3 regions of the Staphylococcus sp. TCBT05 genome follow, and region 2 is predicted to be linked to each of the others. Evidence: riboswitches for the same ligand, from Rfam matches in the RefSeq annotation. Region 2 holds a riboswitch; each other region holds the start of a gene.
The links. Region 2 has a riboswitch for thiamine pyrophosphate ahead of ACY191_RS02545 (thiamine phosphate synthase). Riboswitches for the same ligand answer to the same signal wherever they lie in the genome.
Positions count from the first base shown of each region.

Region 1: it holds a riboswitch for thiamine pyrophosphate, as region 2 does, so the genes downstream of both, ACY191_RS10180 (3-oxoacyl-ACP reductase) here and ACY191_RS02545 (thiamine phosphate synthase) in region 2, are expected to answer to the same signal.
Region 3: it holds a riboswitch for thiamine pyrophosphate, as region 2 does, so the genes downstream of both, thiC (phosphomethylpyrimidine synthase ThiC) here and ACY191_RS02545 (thiamine phosphate synthase) in region 2, are expected to answer to the same signal.

Region 1 covers NZ_JBUQDQ010000038.1:645,058-652,964, reverse strand. The annotation lists gene ffh (signal recognition particle protein) at 1-1,139, shown strand, start outside; gene ACY191_RS10185 (LLM class flavin-dependent oxidoreductase) at 1,513-2,814, opposite strand; gene ACY191_RS10180 (3-oxoacyl-ACP reductase) at 2,837-3,589, opposite strand; TPP riboswitch at 3,699-3,800, opposite strand; gene rpsP (30S ribosomal protein S16) at 4,020-4,286, shown strand; gene rimM (ribosome maturation factor RimM) at 4,679-5,185, shown strand; gene trmD (tRNA (guanosine(37)-N1)-methyltransferase TrmD) at 5,185-5,922, shown strand; gene rplS (50S ribosomal protein L19) at 6,026-6,376, shown strand; gene ACY191_RS10155 (YfhO family protein) at 6,694-7,907, opposite strand, start outside.
Region 2 covers NZ_JBUQDQ010000005.1:550,877-558,783, reverse strand. The annotation lists gene ACY191_RS02565 (ThiF family adenylyltransferase) at 1-6, opposite strand, end outside; gene ACY191_RS02560 (thiazole synthase) at 6-773, opposite strand; gene thiS (sulfur carrier protein ThiS) at 775-975, opposite strand; gene ACY191_RS02550 (NAD(P)/FAD-dependent oxidoreductase) at 959-2,077, opposite strand; gene ACY191_RS02545 (thiamine phosphate synthase) at 2,070-2,654, opposite strand; TPP riboswitch at 2,729-2,838, opposite strand; gene xylB (xylulokinase) at 3,001-4,491, opposite strand; gene ACY191_RS02535 (antibiotic biosynthesis monooxygenase family protein) at 4,670-4,990, shown strand; gene ACY191_RS02530 (AEC family transporter) at 5,204-6,127, opposite strand; partial or broken gene ACY191_RS02525 (hypothetical protein) at 6,567-6,653, opposite strand; gene ACY191_RS02520 (DUF4064 domain-containing protein) at 6,896-7,390, opposite strand; gene ACY191_RS02515 (MarR family winged helix-turn-helix transcriptional regulator) at 7,779-7,907, opposite strand, start outside.
Region 3 covers NZ_JBUQDQ010000005.1:863,772-871,678, forward strand. The annotation lists gene ACY191_RS03835 (helix-turn-helix domain-containing protein) at 1-421, opposite strand, end outside; gene ACY191_RS03840 (hypothetical protein) at 997-1,263, opposite strand; gene ACY191_RS03845 (haloacid dehalogenase type II) at 1,529-2,206, shown strand; gene ACY191_RS03850 (phosphatase PAP2 family protein) at 2,575-3,477, shown strand; TPP riboswitch at 3,626-3,726, shown strand; gene thiC (phosphomethylpyrimidine synthase ThiC) at 3,833-5,569, shown strand; gene ACY191_RS03860 (GNAT family N-acetyltransferase) at 5,906-6,415, opposite strand; gene srtA (class A sortase SrtA) at 6,708-7,283, shown strand; gene ACY191_RS03870 (N-acetylmannosamine-6-phosphate 2-epimerase) at 7,599-7,907, opposite strand, start outside.

The DNA of each region.
Region 1 (7,907 bases), on a different contig from region 2:
AAATCGTACAAGAGGAACTGACTCAATTGATGGGTGGGGAAAACTCAACGATAACAATGGCAAATAAACCACCAACAGTAGTTATGATGGTAGGTTTACAAGGTGCAGGGAAAACAACTACAGCTGGTAAGTTAGCGTTATTAATGCGAAAGAAATATAATAAAAAACCATTGCTCGTAGCAGCTGATATCTATAGACCTGCAGCAATTGACCAATTGCAAACCGTTGGTAAGCAAATTGATATTCCTGTTTATAGTGAAGGAGATCAAGTTAAACCACAACAAATTGTCGAAAATGCAATTCAACATGCTAAAGCAGAGCATTTGGATTTTGTAATTATTGATACAGCTGGACGTTTACACGTTGATGAAGCGTTAATGCAAGAATTAACAGATGTTAAAGAAATTACGAAACCGAATGAAATTATGTTAGTTGTGGATGCCATGACAGGTCAAGACGCAGTAAATGTAGCGCAATCATTTGATGAGCAACTTGAATTAACAGGCGTAACACTGACTAAATTAGATGGTGATACACGTGGTGGGGCAGCACTCTCAATTCGTTCTGTAACTCAAAAACCTATTAAATTTGTGGGTATGAGTGAAAAATTAGATGGATTGGAACCATTCCATCCGGAAAGAATGGCTTCAAGAATACTTGGTATGGGTGATGTGCTAAGTTTAATTGAAAAGGCTCAACAAGATGTCGATGCTGATAAAGCTAAGGATCTTGAGAAGAAAATGCGCACTTCATCATTTACGCTTGAGGATTTCTTGGAACAATTAGACCAAGTCAAAAACCTGGGTCCGCTTGATGATATTATGAAAATGATTCCTGGAATGAACAAGATGAAAGGTATCAATAACTTAAATATGGATGAGAAACAGATCGACCATATTAAAGCGATTATTCAATCTATGACACCGGCTGAACGTAATGATCCAGATAGTTTAAATGTATCACGTAAGAAACGTATTGCTAAAGGTTCAGGACGTTCAGTACAAGAAGTGAACAGATTGATGAAACAATTTAATGATATGAAGAAAATGATGAAACAATTTTCTGGTGGCGGAAAAGGTAAAAAAGGTAAACGTAAGCAAATGGAGAATATGTTAAATGGTATGAACTTACCATTCTAATTCAATTTGCTTAGTAGTTTAGTCCTAGAAGATATTTAACCGTTTAACAATCAATAAAGTGCGATAAACAATGTTAGTGCTTGATGATAGTTGAATCCACTAACCTAATTCTGCAATATTACTATTAATTTGAAAAAGAGAAATCCCTTCAAGGTAATCAATGATTTGATAACTTTGAAGGGGTTTTTTATTTATGTTTTGTATTCATATTGCTGATTTATCTATGGAATTATTACTATTAATGTGAGTAATAAACCAATGGTTATCAAGAACAATAGTACACTTGTTATTGTAATGCTACTACATGTAATCATAGTTAATTATACTAATTGAATGCATTGTATTTCAATGTGTTAAAGTTACAGAAATATTTTTACAAAAGTCCAAGATTTTCTCTAAATGTAGTCCCTTCATATTCAATGCGATAAAGTCCTCGTTTTTGTAATTCAGGTACGATATAATCAACGAAATCTTCTAAACTATTAGGGAACACCGGTGGCATTAAGTTAAAACCGTCTGCAACACCAGCATTAAACCATCTTTCCATTTCGTCAACGATTTGAGTAGGTGTACCTATCAACGTTAAATGTCCGCCACCAGCGCTAAGGTAACCCAATAATTCACGCAGTGTAGGATTTTTATCATTGATAATTTCTAGTACAGTTTGGTAACGACCTTTGGGTCCTGTAAAGTTCTCTACAGGTGGTAATGGTGGAATAGGTTCGTCTAAATCCCAACTATGACAATCTTGGCGAATAAAGAACTTTAATTGATTTAATGCTGTATCAATGGCTAAGGACTCGTCCAATTGACGTTTTTTGGCGTAAGCTTCAGCATAAGTTTCTCCGACATAGGTAACTAAACCTGGATACACCTTTAAGCTGTTCGTTGGTTTTCCAACCGATGTTAATTTGTTATTTAATTTTTGGCGAAATGCTGTAGCTTGCTTTAGGTTCCAAGCGACTGCATAGACAGCATCTGCATACTTAGTTGCTAGCGTGATACCTTGATCTGAGGCACCAGCTTGCATTGCAATGGGTTTGCCTTGAGGACTTCCAGGTGTTGTTAGTGGTCCTTGGACATCGAAATAATGACCTTTAAAATGAATTGGCTGAATTGCATCAGCGTTGATTAAAGTATTTTCTGCTTTATTATGTAAGAAATCTGCCGTTGTCCACGAATCTAACAACAGATTCATGACTTGAGCGAATTCGTCTGCTTTTTCATAGCGCGTATCATGATCTGGTAGACGCTCCATACTGTGGTTTGCTGCTTCTAAATCAGTCATAGATGTTACTAAGTTCCAACCTGCACGTCCGTTACTCATATGATCAATACTTAAGAGTTGTCTAGCTGCTGTATATGGATTAGCAAAGGTACTGGAAATCGTTGCAACTAAGCCAACGTGTTGCGTAACTTGGGCTATTGCAGCTAAATTGACCAAAGGGTCAAACCAAAATGCGGGCATATCACTTGGTGATTGTGCTGGAAAAGATTGATTATCTGCAAAAAATATCGCATCAAATAATCCACGTTCTGTAATTTGAGCTAATGATTGATAATACGAGATATCTCCTATACGTTCAACACTTGAATTGCTCATACGCCAAGCCGCTTGATGATGACCGCATCCATAAATTAGTACACCGATGTTAAGTTGACGAGTTTGTGTCATAAGATGATTCATCCTCCATTTCTTAATTCATTGTTAATCCACCATCAACTGTAAAGTTCTGACCGGTTATCCCTTTAGCTTGATCAGAAATGAGGTAGCTTACCATATTTGCTACATCTTGAGGTGATGTGACTTGTCTTAATGGCGTGGTTTGAGCAATAAGATCAAATACTTCTTGTGTCGTCACTGCACTTGCGTCAGTCGTCTTTAGTAAACCGCCAGATACAACATTTGCATTAATACCATATTGACCTAATTCAGCGGCGATATTTCGTGTGAATCCTATTAAACCTGCTTTTGCAGTGGTATATTCATGGTAGGGTACGACTGGATTTTGATAAAGGTTTGTACCAATCGAAACAATTGTTCCTGTTTCTCTTGTGATAAATTGTTTAATGACTGCTTGAGTCACATTGAATGCTCCTTTTAACGTGCCGTCGAGTTGTTGTTGATAGTCATCCCAACTTAAATCTATAAATGCTTTTTGTGCTGTGGGGTCAAATTTAAATCCTACAAGCGCATTATTTACCACCGCATCTATTTGCCCAAAATGTTCTGTTGCATGTGCAATCATTTCATCAACTTGGTTTCTATCAGTAATATCTGCTGGTAAAGCGATAGCCTGTGATTCACCAATTTCACGTACGAGTTGTTTAGCTAAGTCTTTACTTTTAAAATAATTTATAATTACATTATGACCTTGTGTAGCTAATGTTCTTGCTATCGTTGCACCTAACCCTCTGCTACTACCTGTGATTAAAATTGTTTTAGTCATATATTCACCTCATCATTGATTTATTAAATAAAAAAATACACAACCCTCTCTAGGAAAGTTGTGTATCAAAAAGTATATGAATACGTCAAAAAAGACTATCAGTTTCATTATCATATTGGTAACACTTTCCTACGCTAGTCTTAGCTAGATCAGGTTCGAAGGGTTTGAGTTTTGCTCATCTCAGTTTTAAAAAACACCCCTAGTGCATGCGTTATTTAATTTAACTTCAATGTATAGCTTTTAATAAAGCATGTCAAGTTGTGCAAAAGTTTAAATTTAAATACAAATCAGGTGATTGACTAAAAGTCACAGTTTAAAAATATAGATTCAATATTGGTAAAGAAAAAACTCTTTACAAAGTACTACAGAACTGTTAATATTATTTCTTGTAGAAAATAAAAATATTAAGAACATAAAGGAGAGAATATAAATGGCAGTTAAATTACGTTTAACACGTTTAGGTTCAAAAAGAAATCCATTCTATCGTATTGTAGCAGCTGATGCTCGTGCGCCACGTGACGGTCGTAACATCGAACAAATCGGTACTTACAACCCTAACAATGTAAATGCACCAGAAGTTAAAATCGACGAAGAATTAGCATTAAAATGGTTATCACAAGGTGCAAAACCAACTGATACTGTACGTAACATCTTATCAAGAGAAGGTATCTTGAAAAAATTCGACGAACAAAAATAATAATAAATCGAACGTATTGATTTATTTTAAATATGTTAGAACTAGAAGGTTATAACATAGTCTAGAAGATGATTTTTACTTTTATCTAAAGTAGAAATCATCTTTTTTTATTGGTCAATATTGAATTTGAAGGCTAAACGGTAAATAGGGTGATTTAAGCCGTAATATTAAGCTTAGAAATAAAATACTTATTGCCTGAAATTAGCGGCTTGCTAATAAGAAATACTGTATTAGTTGTTCGAGTTACTTGAATAATTTTTATTTATTTTAGTAAACACTACTTCTATACGATAACGTATTACAGCTATCTCAATCCATGTTATAATGGATTACGAATTTTATTTAGTTTCATTACCTATGAAGATAGTTGTAATGATGACGGAGGAAAAATAATGAAAGTTGAAATTGGTAAATTTGTAAACACACATGGTGTTAAAGGTGAAATTAAGATTAAATCACATTCTGATTTTACAGATACTCGATTCCAACCGGGAGAATCTGTAATAATTCAAGCTGAGGGTAAAGAAGCAGAAACGTTTAAGATTAGTAGCCACAGAATGCATAAAGGCTTGCATATGCTTAAGTTTGAAGGAATTAATAATATTAATGATATAGAATATTTAAAGGGTGCAACATTATTACAAGAACGTGATCATGATGAGATAGAATTAGCCGAACATGAATATTTCTATTCAGATATAATAGGTTGTACTGTATTTGATGATGAAGGAACTGCAATTGGACGTGTGACAGAAATATTTGAAACTGGTGCTAACGATGTTTGGGTTGTTAAAGGTAATAAAGAATATCTTATTCCGTATATTGCTGATGTGGTTAAAGATGTCGATGTGGAAGGTAGAAGTATCACAATAACACCAATGGAAGGATTGTTAGATTAATGAAAATAGATTTTTTAACACTTTTTCCAGAAATGTTTGAGGGCGTTTTGAGTCATTCGATTTTAAAACGTGCTCAAGAGAAATCAGTGTTACAGGTAAATACTGTAAACTTTAGAAATTTTGCTGAAAATAAACATGGTCAAGTTGATGACTATCCATTTGGTGGTGGTCAAGGCATGGTATTGAAACCTGAACCTGTATTCAATGCAATGGAAAGTATTGATAAGACCCCAGACACACGTGTGATTTTAATGTGTCCTCAAGGTCGTCCGTTTAACCAAGATATCGCGCAAGAATTAAGCGAAGCGGAGCATCTTGTATTTATTTGTGGTCACTATGAAGGGTATGATGAACGTATACGGCAACATTTAGTGACGGATGAAATTTCTATGGGTGACTATGTGCTTACTGGTGGTGAATTGCCAGCAATGGTCATGACTGATGCTATTGTACGATTGATACCAGGCGTGTTAGGAAATCAACAATCACATGAGGATGATTCATTTCAAGATGGCTTATTAGAGTTTCCACAATACACACGACCTCGAGACTATAAAGGATTAGGCGTACCTGACGTGTTAGTTTCTGGAAATCATGCGCATATTGATGCGTGGCGTCATGAACAAAAACTAATTAGAACCTACGAAAAACGACCGGATTTACTTGAAAGCTATCAGTTAACAGATAAAGACCGCGAGATTATTGAAAGATATAAAAAGCAATTGAAAAATGATTAGCGATATGCTAATATATTTTAAGTGTGCAATACACGAAAAATCACTATGATCCGCTGCTATATTTTGTCGAGGCAAGAACATAGGTTGAAGGAGAGAATAAATAATGAGTAATCACAAATTAATCGAAGCAGTAACACAATCACAATTACGCACAGATTTACCAACGTTCCGTCCAGGTGACACTTTACGTGTACACGTACGTATCATTGAAGGTACTCGTGAGCGTATCCAAGTATTCGAAGGTGTTGTAATTAAGCGCCGTGGTGGAGGTATCTCAGAAACTTTCACTGTACGTAAAATTTCTTCAGGTGTTGGTGTGGAACGTACATTCCCATTACACACTCCAAAGATTGAAAAAATCGAAGTTAAACGTCGCGGTAAAGTACGTCGTGCTAAATTATACTACTTACGTGAATTACGTGGTAAAGCTGCTAGAATTAAAGAAATTCGTTAATCAGCAAATAAGAAATAAAAAAGGTGTGCCAAATTGGGTATCACTTGAAAATATAGAGGAATCTTGTACAAGTTATTGTATAAGATTCCTCTATTTTTATTTAATACTTTGTATGGTCAGTTTGTTCACCTAGGGAGCAGATTACGCCTATAGTTTTCAATTTGACCTGTTCTTCCACTGCGTCTCGCTAAAATACTATAAAATCAAAGACATCATCATGTAATTTAAGCAAAAGCACTAAATTACATGATGATGTCTGTTAAATAAAAAATATAAAGTATCTCTTAATCTGTTTCGATATAATTATCAAAAAATGTTTATTTCAATTTTGATACTATTTTAGTAAAAATGATGCTAAGTATAATGCCAAGTATACTAAGTATTATTAATAGGATTGTGTGTGGAGGCGTATAGGTTAATTTAATAGTTGATTGACCTTTATTAACTGGTATAACGGTCATAATCCCATTACCTTTTTTGACTGGTAACGCTTGTGATCCTGATTTGGCCTGCATGCCTTTACTATATGCAATAGGTAGTACTACATATCCATCTTTATTTGTGTTATGTCGTATCGTGTAGCCGTTTCGTGTTTGTTTTACAGCCACTTTATCTAATGAACGCGTCGCACGCTTTAAGGTACGATAATCTTCACCATATATGCCCTTTACATTGAGTCGATATGTACCTTTAGGCATTCTTATTTTCAAGTCTTGATCGGCTTTAACTCGCATAGTTACAGGTGTTACAAAGCGACGATATTTATAGTTTAGTTCGTTACGTTGTTGTGCATATTCATTTACACCTACATAATGTCTTTTGCTTGGTGTTAATAGTTCTACATCCATTTCTAAATACATATCTTGATATTTGTCGCTGATTTCTTTTGGAAATTGGTATGTCATACCGCCATTATTTTCAGTGACAGTTATTTTATTATGTCCACTTCGATAGGCATTCCGTAAATTATGAGTTGTTTCTGGCAATAGGTTTTTACTTGGTGTAATATGACTGTTTGCTTTTTGATTAGAATCTGAGAACACGACTCCATTTAACATAGCGTGTTCCTTGTCGATGGGTGTCTTTAGCTCTGAATTGCGATAGATTTTATCAGTGAAATGTGCACTTGGATAGTTAATCTGATTTGTTGAATGAATAAAAGGCTCATTTTTCGAATGGTAAATTGTATCTTGTATCTTAAACCCATACGGAATGTTTAAATCATTAGGACGACGTATGCGATCGTTAACGTTCCAAAGTGCCATTAAATTTGCTCGGTTGGACAATAAACGGTAAGTACTGTTTTTATCTATAGGCATATTAATTTGCATCGTTTTATCATAGTAGTTCAATATTGATCCATCAAAGATACTTGAGTATAGTGAGATACCATTATAGTGGTATAACATAGGTGAATTTAATCCATATTTAGACATATAATCTATTCTACTAAGTGGATCATCTTGGTGATTTTTATTAATTTTATTTATTTTTTTAGTTAAGGTAGGACTCTTGTATTTAGATGCAGACA
Region 2 (7,907 bases):
TTTCATTATAAAAATCCAATTCCTTCAGTCGGACTAGATGCTTGTGCTGTATATTTCACTGGGATTCTTCCAGCTTCAAAGCTCAATCTACCCGCATTGATACCTAACTTCATCGCTTCTGCCATTTTAACTGGGTCTTCTGCACTTGATATCGCCGTATTTAATAAGATTGCATCAGCGCCTAGTTCCATTGCATGACAAGCATCTTTTGGAGAACCAATCCCAGCATCTACAATCACCGGTACATTTGTACGTTCTATTATATATCTTAAATTCAATGGGTTGTTAATGCCTCTACCCGTTCCTATTGGAGAAGCTAACGGCATAATCGCATGGACACCTAATTCCTCTAATCGTTTAGCTAACACGACATCATTAGAAATATATGGGCATACTGTATAACCTTTTTCCAATAATATTTTACAAGCTTCATAAGTCTCAATTGGATCAGGTAACAGTGTTTCATCATCTCCAATCACCTCAACTTTAATCATGTCACATACACCAGCATGATTCGCAATTTCAGCAATACGTACCGCTTCTTGTGCAGTTTTTGCTCCTGCAGTATTAGGGAAGGTCACAAAATTTGATAAATCCACTTGAGCAAGTGGGTTAGGTAAATCTTTGTCATAAAGGTTCATTCGACGTACTGCAAATGTTAACACCTCAGTTTCTGATGCTTGTATCGCTTGTTGTTGTATATCCTCATTCTCAAATTTGCCAGTACCTAATAATAGTCTCGAATTTAATTTAAATTTACCAATTTCAATCATCTTATCCGCCTCCTACAAACTCTAATAATTCTAAACAATCTTGATCTCTTACCACTTGAACAGGAAACTGTTGTCGTTGAATCAATTCTTCATTGTGTTCAACGATGATTCGATTTTCATCTAATCCCATTTCTTGAATCAATTCTTGAATATTTAACTCTTTGCTAAATTTAAAGCTGTCACCGTTAATAATGCATTGCATTGTCAACACTCCTCTCAATTCTAAAATCTTGTAAATCTTCTGGACGTTGCCCAGTTAATAACCATTCACACATCAAAGCACCAATATATGGCGATAATAAGATTCCATTGCGATAATGCCCTGTGATAACAAACAAATCTTGCGCCACCTCATCCATAACTGGACGTTCTTCTTTACTATAAGGTCGTATTCCGGACCATTCATGTAGCATCTGACTATCTTTTAATTGAGGTACAATAGTCGATGCTTGATGTAAGAGCCAATCTCTTCCTACCGACGACACTCCGACAGAGTAATCATCAAAGTAACTTGTAGCACCAATCATGTAACGGTGTTGTAACTTTGGAATGATATAGCAACCATTCGTCATAAATAACGTTGTATTCAAATTCAATGTTGGGTGTTCTACGAGTAACGCTTCACCTTTGACACCTGTAACATTATGCGATTGTAAGTGGGGTGACACTAACCTACCACTCCATGCACCACCAGCGACGATAACCTTTTTACCATAAAACGAACCATTCTGTGTCTTCACTTTGTAACCTTGTTTAAGTGATTCAATATGATGCACTTCCGTATGATAACAACGTTCCACGTTCCGCCTTTTTATAGACTCAAGCAGTGCTTTCGTATATCGATTAGCATTGACTTGATGATCGTCCGGTATATACATCGCCTGTTTGCCATTGTTCATAACCTTATCGTTGGTCAATTCACATAATCTTGAATCCGTTAGCAACTCAATCTGGTCATTATATTGCTTTAAAAATTGATACTGCAATTGAATGTCATGCGCATCAGCTTTCGAGGCGCTTATTTTAATTAAGCCACTGTTTAAATATTCAATATCTAAAGCGACTTCATCCAATAATTCACTTGCTAGTGTTGGAAACATTTGTTGTGATTTACGCGCGATATGATAGAGCGCTGATTCTTGAGTAAATTCATTTTGTGCACCTAACATCCCACCAGCCTTATACGAGGCATGCATGCCAGGTATATCTCGATCAATTATAGCTACATGGACCGAATGTTCACTCAATGCTCTCGCTACCGACATGCCCATAACACCCGAACCAATAATGATGACATCATACATACGCATGCCACACCTCCTTCAATTGATCTAAATGTGCAACATTATCTTTTTCAAAAAGTGAGATGCCTGCAATACCATCAAAGCCATTTGGCAACTGAGCAATTGTTCGATGATTGATGCCACCTAACGCGACCACTGGAATATCATATTGCAATGCCGCATTAATTTCGTCAGTTGTCCGTGGTGCTATGCCTGGCTTGGATTTCGTTTCAAAGATATGACTAAACAAGACAAAATCTAAACCACGTTGCGCTGCCTCAGCAACCATCCTACTATGATGCGTTGACTTGCTCACCTGAATATGTGGAAAGCGCTGTTTAAAAAATAAATCTTGATTATTATGTTCTTTAAAATGAATCGCGGTTAAAGCACAACGATTTAAAACATCTATATTTTCATGAATAATTACTTTTTCTTTAGGAAATTGATACTGTAGCAACATATTAATCCAATCAACCAATTCGTCTGATGACATTGGAGTTCTAACAATCAAATAATCAATATGTGCTTCAATAGCTAAATAATGCATTATATCCTTTCTTGCTAAATATTTATCTGCTGTTATCGCTACAAACATGCCTTTCACCTCTAATAAATAAAAAAACGTTATTTTTCTGTGTAGAAAAATAACGTTGAATGAACGAATACTAATTGTTTATAACGCCACTTTCCTACGCCAGTACAAACTGGATCAGGTTCAAGGAATCCCTATGTCACTACATCGGTCTCAGCCTTTAATAAAGGCACTTCCAGTGGTTTCTATGAAATTTTAAACTTGCATACGTCACATGTAAATGACATATATAATTAATTTAAACTTAACTCATTATGTATTTATTTTCAAGTTCAACTTAATTCACTTGATAAATTATAAGTTAACTCTATGCTATAGTTTTCAAATTTAATTTTCAAGCAACAAATTTTTATTTTTTTGATAATGACAACAAACTTGAAGTCAATTCACGCGTTTGTGTATATATTTTTTTATACACCTCAAAGTATTGTTGATATTGTTCGTGGTTGTTCTGATTCGGATAGAATACTTGCTCAAAACAGATAAATGACTCCATGATAGCATCTAAATTGTTATACCAATTTAGACCTTTAATCGCGAGTATAGCCGCTCCCATACACGGCCCTTCCTCATACTTCAATCGCTTTACCTTAGCATTAAACATATCTGCTTGTAGTTGTAACCAGAAATCATTTTTAGCGCCTCCACCAATGGCCACCACCTCTGATATTGCCTTACCCTTTGCTCTTAATAGACAAATGGACTCATACAAGGAATAGGTGATACCCTCTATTACTGCACGTGCCATATCACCCCTAGTGTGCAATGCACTGAGCCCGATAAAGCTACCACGTATACTCGAATCTCCATGGGGTGTCCGTTCGCCTGATAAATAAGGCGCAAATAACAAACCATTACTCCCTATATCCGATGCATTTGCCTCTTTAAAAATTTGCTCATATGATACATCAGACAAGATATTACTACGCAACCAATTGAGACTATCACCCGCAGCAAGTGTGACACCCATCACATAGGATTGATTAGGGATAACATGTTTGAAAAAATGCAAATTATGTCGATAATGAGTCTTTGCATTACTATCACAACTTAATACAACACCAGAAGTTCCAATACTACATAGCGTTTGTTCGTCTTTGATAACACCTGCCCCTAAGGCACCACAAGCATTATCTCCTCCACCAGCAAAGACAGCTACATCCTCTTCCAACCCTAATTTCCGAGCTAATTCTGGAGTTACATAGCCAACAAAATCCTCTGATGCCACCAGGTTCGGAAGTATGTGATCTACAGTAAAGTGCGTGGCCAATTCTTTCGACCACGTTTCTAGCACAGGATCTAAGAGCAGAGTGCTCGATGCATCCGAATACTCCATATGAAGATTGCCCGTCAATTTATATCTAACATAGTCTTTGGGTAATAAAAATGTAGCAATTTGCGCCCAGTTTTCAGGTTCATTTGCTTTAATCCATAATAATTTCGTTAACGTAAATCCTTCTAAAACAGGATTTTCTAACACATAGTCCCCCAATTTCTGCCTTATTTCTACGCATTGTTCAGTCGTTCTAGTATCGTTCCATAAGATTGCATTACGAATAGGTTGATTGTGTTGATCAAGTATTACAAGACTGTGCATTTGACCAGATAATGATATACCATGTACCTTAACATTCGCCATTTCCGGATCTTGTAGTATTTTTTTAATACACTGAATCGTCGCACTTACCCAATCATCAGGTCGTTGTTCATTATATCCTGCTTGAGGTTGAATCATTTTTAAATCTTCGCTCACAGTTTGTATGACCTTTCCTTGCCTACTTACAGCTATAACCTTTACAGAACCAGTGCCTATATCAATTCCTAATACTGCATCAATCACGCGCATCGTCCCTTTTCAAAGTATTTTTTTGATAAAAAATAGCATGTTATACGTTTTAATTTTTTATACGACATATTTATAACACGTTTAAATAAAAAATCAAATTCAATTAAAATTACTAGAGAAAAAAATTTAAAAGTGCTAGCATTAATAAATATTTAACTTTAGGAGGAAATACATGTTTATTACAGAAGTCGCATTTTCTACAAATAAAGAAAATGAAGATAGATTATACAATAAAGCCAAAAAGAATTTAGCTGAATTAAACGACAACGTTAAAGGGCTCATTGATGCTGAAGTGTGGACGAAATCAAAGGCTGATGAAGTTGAATATGTCATTGTTAGTAAGTGGCAAGAGAAAAAAGATTTCCAAACTTGGGTAGCAAGACCTGAACACGTCGAAGAACATAAAGAAATGAATAAAAAAATTAAAAGCGGCGAAAGTGAACCAAGTCCATTCAAAAAAGTATTAAAGCAATATTCTGTTGTAAAATTTTAAATTTATAGCATTTTAATATAATATCTAAAGTTGTACTTAAACATATGCTTTAGATATAAAGAAATGGAGCAGTACAGATGTCGATTGGACAAATCGATTTACTGATACTACTCCATTTTTTCGTACATATTCCTATGTTAGATTATGCTTAAGTATTTCTTGAACACTGCATATTCAGCATAAATTCACTGCATATGAGTTCATTAATTCGGTTTAAAATAATAACTTTGAGCAGTAGATGACCACAACAACTGTCACAGAACTTAATAACGTGGATAAAAAGACAATTTCAGCTGCTAACTCTGGGTGATTATCATATTCTTGGGCAATCACAGAACTATTGACAGACGTTGGCATCGCAGAAGTGATGAATAACGCTTGAGCAATCACACCCTCAAGTCCCATCAATTCAATAATTCCCCAGGCAATAATTGGTCCAATTACTAGTCTTATAAAAATAAAGGCATATGCTGCAGACCATTTAAAGCTAAATTTAATTCTCGCAATTTGTGCACCTAACATCAACAAAGCAATCGCAATCATAGCGTCTGCCACGTAATTTGCAGGTGTCCAGATAAATTTAGGGATGGGAACATGCGCATAATTCAAGATGATTGCCAATAATAAGGCATAAAGTACAGGCATTTTAAAGTAACCCAATAGTGCCTTTAACTTTCCGATACGCAATGATTGAATTGCGAACACACCGTATGAAAAGGTAAAGATATTTTGCATGGATAACACCAATACCTGAACAGACATTGCTAATGGATCCCCTTTAAATACAAGATCATTTACCGGGACACCATAATTTCCAGAATTAAAAAAGAGCACACTGTTAGTCAAAGTAGTTACTTCCCCTTTGTCACCTTTTGAAAATTTAGCAAGTAATCGCCCAATGATATATAAAACAATTATGTATAATACAAAAAATACAACTATGTAAAATAATAAACTCAAAGCAAAGTGAGTCTTATAGAATTTAACAAAAATAAATCCAGGTACAAAGACATAAATATTTAACTTTGCTAAAGTGTTTAAATCTAAATCAAATTTATGCTGCAGTATAAATCCTAAAATTATCATAATAAAAATAGGCAATAATACCGTTTCTAAAATATATAACATTTCACTCACAACATAACCCCCTTTGCTTAAAATTATACATGAGATAGTTACGTTTGTAATAAAAAGGGAACCTAATAACCATAAATTTGACCGGACAAAACCAATTAATATATACATACTACTTCTCAATAATTTGAAAAATGTTTCATGTAAAACATTTACTAAATAATGCATCGACATTATCATTCATTTCTCATAACTCTAAAACATTGATATAGCAACATTTATTGAGCATCTCGCATGTCTCACGTTAGACAACCCTCAGTGTTACCTCCTCATGATAACCATCAAGCTCCACTAGTTAACCTTTAATTTATTATAAGCTTGGTGATTGCTGTCAAAATAATAGATGTACTAAGTAACAGTATAATCAATAAAAAAACTGCATCTAAAAAACTGATATCAGTTTCTAAATGCAGCATTTCATTTATATATTTACCATAAATTATTTCTTACGGTTTCTTTTTTTCTCTTCTAAAATTGCCATCACTATAAAACCAACTACTAGAAGGGGTGATAGCATTACTAATACCATCATTTGTCTCACCTCATTTAAAACTGTGTAATGATCAATATAAAAATGACGCTACAGTCAGTTACAATACACGACCGAAATGTCATCTTTTTCATTTTGCTCCCCCACGGTTTCATTGAGTAATACCACAATGAATAAGTTAATCATAGCCCATTTAATAACTTTAAGTCACTTGATATGAGTCGTTAAACGCGACTGATTCTGTTTAACGTTTGATAATACTATTGTGCTAAATAAACACTTTAATATTTGTAGTCATTATCTGAATCTTTTTTATTAAGAGACTCAAAAGATGACAAATCACTATTATCTTCTGTTGTTGCTGTGTGATTATAGTGATTCGGTTGTTTCGGCTTTTTAACTAATAGCATAATTGCGGCAACAATCCATAAAATTGCGTTTATCCAATTTCCTAATAGCGATAGAACCCCCGCAATAATTAATAAAATTGCTGCTACTTTAGGTTTCTTACCTATTAAGATTGCACCAATCAAAGCAATGATTAACACTACAATAGCATAAATTAAACCGATTCCTAACATGCCTACTAACATATTCATACCATCATTGGCATTTGTCGTTGTAATCGTTGGATCTTCTTGTTGCATTGCGTTAATTGCAGATTGTTTAAAGTCATCAGTACCGATTAAAGGGAACATAAATCCGATAAATATAACGCCAATAATTTGTAAAGCAACTCCAATCCAAGCGAGTATTTTTTCTGCGGTTCTTTTCATTATAAAGTACCTCCTACATCCATATTTAATTATTTCAAAAAAAGACATAATGCAAAATTATAAGCTATTTAAATTTCAAAACGCTTTAATTCAAGTATACTAATCTCTAAACTAGAAGTCTATTTCACATCTCCGATAATACGTCATTACTTACTATTTATTAAGTAATTAAAGACATCATTGCATCTATTTTTTGTATGTTTAAGTTGAGTATTGCTTTACTCGCTCATCTAGGTGATGGATAGCTTCTTGGTCTCGACACGCATTTTACTCCTTCTAACGTCACGCTCATCATACTCAACATCTATAATTATGATTATAAAAATAGCTATGGAGCAATCTATCATCATAAATTGCTCCATAGCTTGTCTTAAAAATGTTTGATTTACTATGCTTTACGCTTACGCTCACTGAATGCATTCTCGATCATATATAATTGATCGACAAAGTGTTCTACCTCTTCTAATGTGAATTTGTCACCGATACGTTCCTTTACAGCTTTAGTCATTTTCGTAGT
Region 3 (7,907 bases), 310 kb from region 2:
AAGTAGGTACATAAGTAGTATGTAATGTGACTTTGGCTTCCTTTAACAAAAAATCAACAATGTCTGCTACGTAATGTAACTGACCATTGGTCAAATAGGCTTCATTATATAAAATTTGTAATACCAAAGTTCTGAATTGATCAGTATTACGAATTTGTGCAAAATCAAAATAACAATTGGATAAAAATTGCTCTTGTTCAAAAAATATGGGAAGTGGAATCTTTAATTCGACAACATCATCTAATTTAATCATTTGATATAAATCTGAATTATTTATAATTAATCCATTATCAACGGACAAAATAATCCCATTTAAATTAACCTTACATGGTTTATTTAATGGAAGTAGTATAATAATTTGGTTTATGCAGCGCGTAAATTCAGTTGAATAATCTTTTCTTACAGTTAATGAGCTAATCATAAATACCACCTAAGTCAGAAATTAGAACTATCAGTTAATAGTAATAAAATCATTGTACATCTGTAATAAGAAAAAAGAATGATAATCCCACATTATTATTAAAGTGACGATATAAATTAATAAATAGCACTTTTGCGGAGAATTTTTCAAAAATTGTAAGTAAATTAATAATAATTTGAAGTGGTGTAGTAATAAACGTATAATCTTAGCATTAATATGTTAAAAGATAAAAAAAGAGATCTAAAAACACTGCCTGAAAGTGACTTTAGATCTCTTATTATTTTCGTCCATAGGAACGAAGTTATACTGAGAATGTTGTGTTATTTACTTTGTTTAAATGGGTGCATAAAGTTTAATTCTGGGAATGGAATATAACTATGATGATAGATGGCAAGTTAAATAGCCGTTTATAACACATAAAATACATCCTCACACAATATTATATAACTAATAATCTTCTAATACAATATACAATTATTTTGTTATTTAATTTATTCTGGACTTTAACTGAGCTGTTTGCTATTAAGGGTACACGAATTGTCAGATTAAACGAATGAGAAAACTTATAATAAGATTTATTTGCTGTCTTTTCTATATAGATCATATGCTTTGTAAAGAAATAAAATAATCGTAATGACTAAGAATAGAGTAAATAGACCATTGAAGATGGAATTGCTATAAATTTTAAAAATTGTAATAGAACTTAAGCCTTCTAAAAATACTGAACCGGTTGTTTTAATTTCAAAAAGATCAAATGCAAGTAGCGTTAATGAGATAAGCGTCATGTATCCGAGCGTAATAATAAAGAGGTTAAACAAATCGACGAAAAATATTTTTCTCATAACAACCAGCCTCCTCTCTTACTTTTATATTGCCAACTAATCAATGATTTAAAGCTTGGTTTAATATAATTTACATAAAATTTACAATCAATAATTAGGTGGTATACAGAGTGGTTGTCGAACAAATATAATATTTATTGATAATAAATTAACTAAAATTACAAGATTCGTAAACAAATTTAATTCTAAATTGTTTTGAATGTGTGTTTATTGTGTAAAATAATAAGTAAGTTTCATTTTTATGGAGTTGCAGAGGAGGGAAAGTATGTATAAGGCTATTATTTTTGATGTGTATGGTACTTTGTTTGATATGGATTCATTAAAAAATGAAATGATTGAGTTTGATGAAGATACTGCAACAAAGATTACTAAGTTATGGCAAAAGACTCAATTAAGACATATGTTTATGAGGCAGGTTATGCAAAGATATATCCCTTTTGATGAATTGACGAAAGACTCACTACGACATACTTTAAATGTTTATGATATTCAATATAATAGAGAAGATATTAATAGATTGTTTGAAGCGTTTTTTAATTTAAATTATTACAAGGAGATACCTAAATCATTAGCCAATTTAAGAGATAAAAATATTGATGTAGGTATACTATCAAATGGTAATGATAATATGTTAATGCCACTCATAGATAATTCAGAACTAGGTGGTTATATCGACACACTTATTAGTGTTAATGAAATTAAACAATATAAACCGAGTGCTGCAAGTTATGCACTTGTATTAGAGTATTATCATATGAATAGAGAAGATATATTATTTGTCTCTTCAAACTCATGGGATATTACTGGTGCTAGTAACTTTGGATTTGATACAGCTTGGGTAAATCGAACAAATAAAAAGTTTGATGTAAACGGTCCAACACCAACGATAACGGTAAGTAATGTAAGCGAAATGGTGAAATGGCTAGAGTTAAATCATAAATAAAAAAGCAGTAAAATTCATGTTTAAGTCGACATGAATTTACTGCTTTTTTTATATTTAGCGAAGCTAAATATGCTTATAAAAATAAGGAGAACTTTAAAATTAAAAAAACTATATTCGCTACACAAATAATATATCATGAATAAATGATATTGTGACCTAACAGTTATGTCACATTTAGAATTTCATTATGGAATTTAGGCTTCCAATAATATAAAAAGATTGCAGTTATCTCTACAAAGATCATGAAAATTTTAGTTAATTCAAACATACATAAGCATAAAATGGGTATGGTTAAGCAGTAATAAAATTCATGAATAATAAAATAGTTATTAAAATTATTATTAAAAGATATTAATTAGGAGGGCATCATGGTTATTTCAAAAAGGTTCACAGCAATTGCATTACCTGTATTTTGCATTATTTTAGTACTCGCTTTATTTATTGATTTGCCAGTATCTAAACATTTTATGAATCAAAATTCAATCTTTGGGACAGTATTTCAAGATTTAGGTCTTTTTCCGCCAACTGTTATTTTGATTCTTTCAATGATTATTTTGAATTTTTATGTGTTTTCAAAGTTTGAAAGTAAATTGATTAAATATATCATTTTATTTTTATCTTTTATTTATACTTTGATAAAAACTAATACTTTGGTATCTGAAACATTTAAATATATCTTTGCAACAATGGACAATATTGAACGACATAAGCCATTAGGTGTGGCTAGTAATGAAGGTGATACCAGTAATGCATTACCAATGGGGCTAAGTTTCTTAATCACATTCATTTTACTTATGTTAATTACATTATTTGTTACAAAATTTTGGTTACAACAAGTTACTCAAACAGAGATAGAAAGATTAGTTCGCGTTGCATTTGTTAGCTTTTTTGTATTATTAGTAGGATTAGAAACGATTGATAGTTTGAAGGAATTATGGGGGCGAGCAAGACCTTATGAAATTGGTCATGACGGCGCACATTTTACAAATTGGCTTACAATCAATGGTAATACTGGTCACAGTTCATTTCCATCTGGTCATACAACTGATGCGGCTTATTTAATGTTTTGGGCATTTTACTTTAAAACACGTGTTGCCCAAAAGCGTATGTTTATTATTGCATTTATGTTTACTATTATCATGTGTGTGAGTCGTTTGCGTATTGGTGCACATTTCTTAGGCGATGTAACCATGGCCTTTACATTAATTACTTTATTGATGATAGCAGCAGATTATATGATTTATAAATGGAATGCAAAACACTTACATTAAAATAGAACAGAACATTAATATAAGTACCTAGGATTCTATTTGTTAAACAGAATCCTAGGTTTTTATTGTACTAGATTATGTTTATATTAATTTTCAAATTTATTTGTAATTATTTTTTATTAGTGTTAAGTTTAATTTAGAATTTAATAAGAATTGCTAGGGGTGCTTGTTAGCTGAAAGAGACATTAGTCTCAACCCTTTGAACCTGATCTGGTTAGTACCAGCGTAGGGAAGCAGAAAAGTACAGTATAAATGGAAAGTCTATAGAGTAGACTTTTATTTACTGTCGCTTCACTAAATATGTGATTTTCGACCAGGTCTCCTAGCAATAATAAAATGCTAAGGAGTTTTTTTTATGAAACAAGAAAAAATAGAATTAAAAAAGCAATTTCCATCAAGTCAAAGGATTTGGGTGAGTGGAGAAGATCCAGATATTCAAGTTCCATTTAGAGAGATACAACTTTCACCAACAGTAACAGAAGAAGGAACAACGGTTAACAAACCGGTGTTAGTCTATGACACTGCAGGACCATATCATGATACTAGTTATACAGTTGACGTGCAAAAAGGTATACCCAAATTAAGAACACCATGGATAGAAGATAGAAATGATACATTGGAATATGAAGGTAGGAAAATTGTCTCACTGGATAACGGATTTAAATCTAATAATCATAAAAAATTTGTCGAGACACCATTTAAATATCAACCGAAAAAGGCAAAAACAGGACAAAATGTTACACAAATGCATTATGCGAAACAAGGTATTATCACGAAAGAAATGAAATTTGTAGCTAAACGAGAAGATGTCTCACCTGAATATGTGCGTTCAGAAATTGCACGAGGACGTGCGATTATTCCTAATAATGTCAATCACCCTGAATCAGAACCAATGATTATAGGTAAAAACTTTCAAGTGAAAATAAATGCTAATATTGGTAATTCGGCAGTCAGTTCTTCTATAGAAGCTGAAATAGAAAAGTTGGTTTGGGGCATTCATTGGGGGGCAGATACGATTATGGATTTATCTACTGGTAAAAATATCCATGCTACGAGAGAATATCTATTGAGAAATTCACCTGTTCCTGTTGGCACTGTGCCTATCTATCAAGCATTAGAAAAGGTAGATGGTTCTGCTAAGGACTTAACTTGGGAAATTTATCGCGATACTTTAATTGAACAAGCAGAACAAGGCGTTGACTACTTCACGATACACGCAGGCGTATTATTACGTTATGTCCCGACAACAGTGGATAGATTAACTGGTATTGTTTCAAGAGGTGGATCTATCATGGCACAATGGTGTTTAGCGCATCATGAAGAAAGCTTTTTATATACACATTTTGAAGAAATTTGTGAAATAATGAGCCGTTATGATATTGCAATTTCTCTTGGAGATGGATTAAGACCCGGGTCAATATATGATGCAAATGATGAGAGCCAAATTCTGGAATTAAAGACATTAGGGGAATTAACTGCAATAGCTTGGGAATATGACGTACAAGTGATGATTGAAGGGCCAGGACATGTTCCGATGCATAAAATAAAGGAAAATCAAGACTTAGCTGATTTCCATTGTCAAGAAGCGCCTTTTTACACATTAGGTCCATTAACAACAGATATTGCACCAGCCTATGACCATATTACGTCTGCAATCGGGGCAGCCCAAATTGCTAGTTATGGTACAGCAATGCTTTGTTATGTTACTCCAAAAGAGCATCTGGGATTACCTAATAAAGACGATGTGAGAGAAGGTGTTGTCACGTATAAGATTGCAGCACATGCAGCTGACTTGGCAAAAGGTGTCAAAGGAGCACAACAAAGAGATGATGAAATTAGTAGAGCACGATTTGAATTTAGATGGTACGATCAATTTAATCTGTCGCTAGATCCTGATAAGGCACGTTCATATCATGATGAAACACTACCTGCTGAAGCAGCAAAGGTTGCCCATTTCTGCAGTATGTGTGGGCCTAAATTCTGTTCGATGCGTATCTCTCACGATTTAAGAAAGCACAATGATTTAAAAGAAGAAGGATTGAAACAAAAGTCTGAAGAATTTGTTTCAAAAGGTAGTAGGATTTACCGTTAGAGATAGAGTTTTGGGCGAAAATTCCCATTCTTAAAATAAGAGAACTATGCTATGAAGTGATGCTCCCTTTAAAGTAGTTACTGAAAAACGTAAACTTTGAAGGGAGCTTTTTATGATCCCAAAAGAAAATGAGCTTTACTCAAATATAACCACAGCGCATTATAAATTATATAATAATAGCGGTATAAAATATTGAGAAGTATTAGGTCGAGACTCCTAAGGAAGCAGTGTCAGTTGAAGGCCGAGGCTGAGACGGCATCTTAGGAAAGTGAGATAATAATATAAATATTGTAAAGTAAATCTTCTAGCTAAAAGTCTGAATGTATATAGCACAAATTAATGTTTCGTACTTTGAGAAGGATTTAAATCTAATTGATAGAATGCTAAATCTAACCATTTATCAAATTTATAACCTACATTTTGAATGGTTCCAGAATGTTTGAATTTAAATTTTTTATGCAAGTAAATACTATAATCATTCGTAGCGTCAATGCCTGCAACAAGTGTTCTATAGCCATTATTACGAGCAGTTTGGATGATTTCAGCCAGCAATTGTGATGCAATCCCTTTTCCTCTATGATGTTTATTTACATAAATAGAGTGTTCAATAGAATATTGATAAGCGGGCCAATCTCTAAATGTACCATAAGTAGCGAAGGCTATCGCTTCACCTCTTTCATCGTATACAAGAACAGGCTCTTGTTTATTAAGTTTATTTTCAAACCAAGTTTCACGTGATGCCAAAGTTTGAGGTTTATAAGTATAAACAGCGGTAGTATTCAAGATCGCATCGTTGTATATTTCTAGTATATTCGGTAAATCTGATTGCTTAGCATGACGTATCATAGCGCATCCCACCTTATATTAAAGTAAATTAGAAATCACTATCACAGTTATAAAAGTATGGCATTCATAATTAATATGAAACACTTAGTTAAACCAAGATATTTACGATGAGTGATTTAATACTATTTAACACTTAATTATTAAGTTCTGCAATGTATTGTTGTAAAAATTCTCCTCATTTATTTAAATATTTGGAATGCGAAATAACATATGGACTAGTCCAATTCTAAATGTATTGTGCTATACTTATATTCTGAAATATAAGTGCTAACATTAAAGGAGTATAAAAGAAATGAATAAGCTACTAAGGATAGTTGGTGTCATTTTTATTTTAATTGCAATTTACTTTTTAGCTAAGCCTCATATTGATAATTATTTAACAAAGAAAGCCGATGAAGATAAAATAACGGAATACGATAAAAAACAACAATTTTCTGGTGAGATTCCCAAAGATAAATCTAAAATGGTAGGCTATATTGAAGTGCCTGATGCTAAAATTAAAGCGCCAGTATTTCCAGGGCCCGCTACCCCGAAACAATTAGATCGAGGCATTAGTTTAGTTGAAGCAGACGAATCATTAAATGATCAAAATATAGCTATAGCTGGTCATACTTTCGAAGGCTCGGATACGTATCAATTTTCAAATTTACCTAAAGCACATAAAGGCAGTGTCGTTAACTTTAAAGTTGGGAAGGATAAGCGAAAGTACAAAATCTCAAAAATTTATGATGTGAAACCTAGTGATGTAAAAGTGCTAGATGAACAACAATCAAAGCAACACCAACTTACATTAATTACTTGTGATGATTATAATAAAAAGACAGGACAATGGGAAAAACGCAAAATATTTATTGCTAAAGCAGTATAAAGCATAACGAGTCTGGAATACAAATTCCAAAAAATAGCACTCAGATGATTGAATTCAATTTATCTGAGTGCCTTTTTATTTATTATTTCGTATTATTGGCTCGCTTTCCTAGGGGCCAGCTTCAGCCTGTAGTCTTCAGCTTGTCCTGTTCCCACAGGAGTCTCGCCAAAACACACCAAATTTATATGTGATTATATATTAATACACCTTAAAAATAAGGCGCTTTCGTATAATTTAATATGCATTCTGTACTAAATTAACAAGGTGCCTTATGTATCAGGCATATGGCATGTCTCAGACGCGTCTGTTATATATTTATTCATTTTTTAAAACATTAACAAAACGTTGCGTAATTTCTTTAGGCCGCGTGATTGCACTACCTACAACAGTACAATGTACCCCGAGTCTATCAACAATTTGTAACATTTCTGGTGTGATAACATTACCCTCTGCAATGACTTTTGCATGTACATTGGATAATACATCCTTTAAAAATTGGAAGTTGTCTTCATATAGCACATGTCCGTGTGTATATTCAGTGTAACCATGTAATGTTGTACCAATATAATCGAAACCTAATGCATCGGCGTGTTGGGCTTCTTCTATCGTTGAAATATCTGCCAT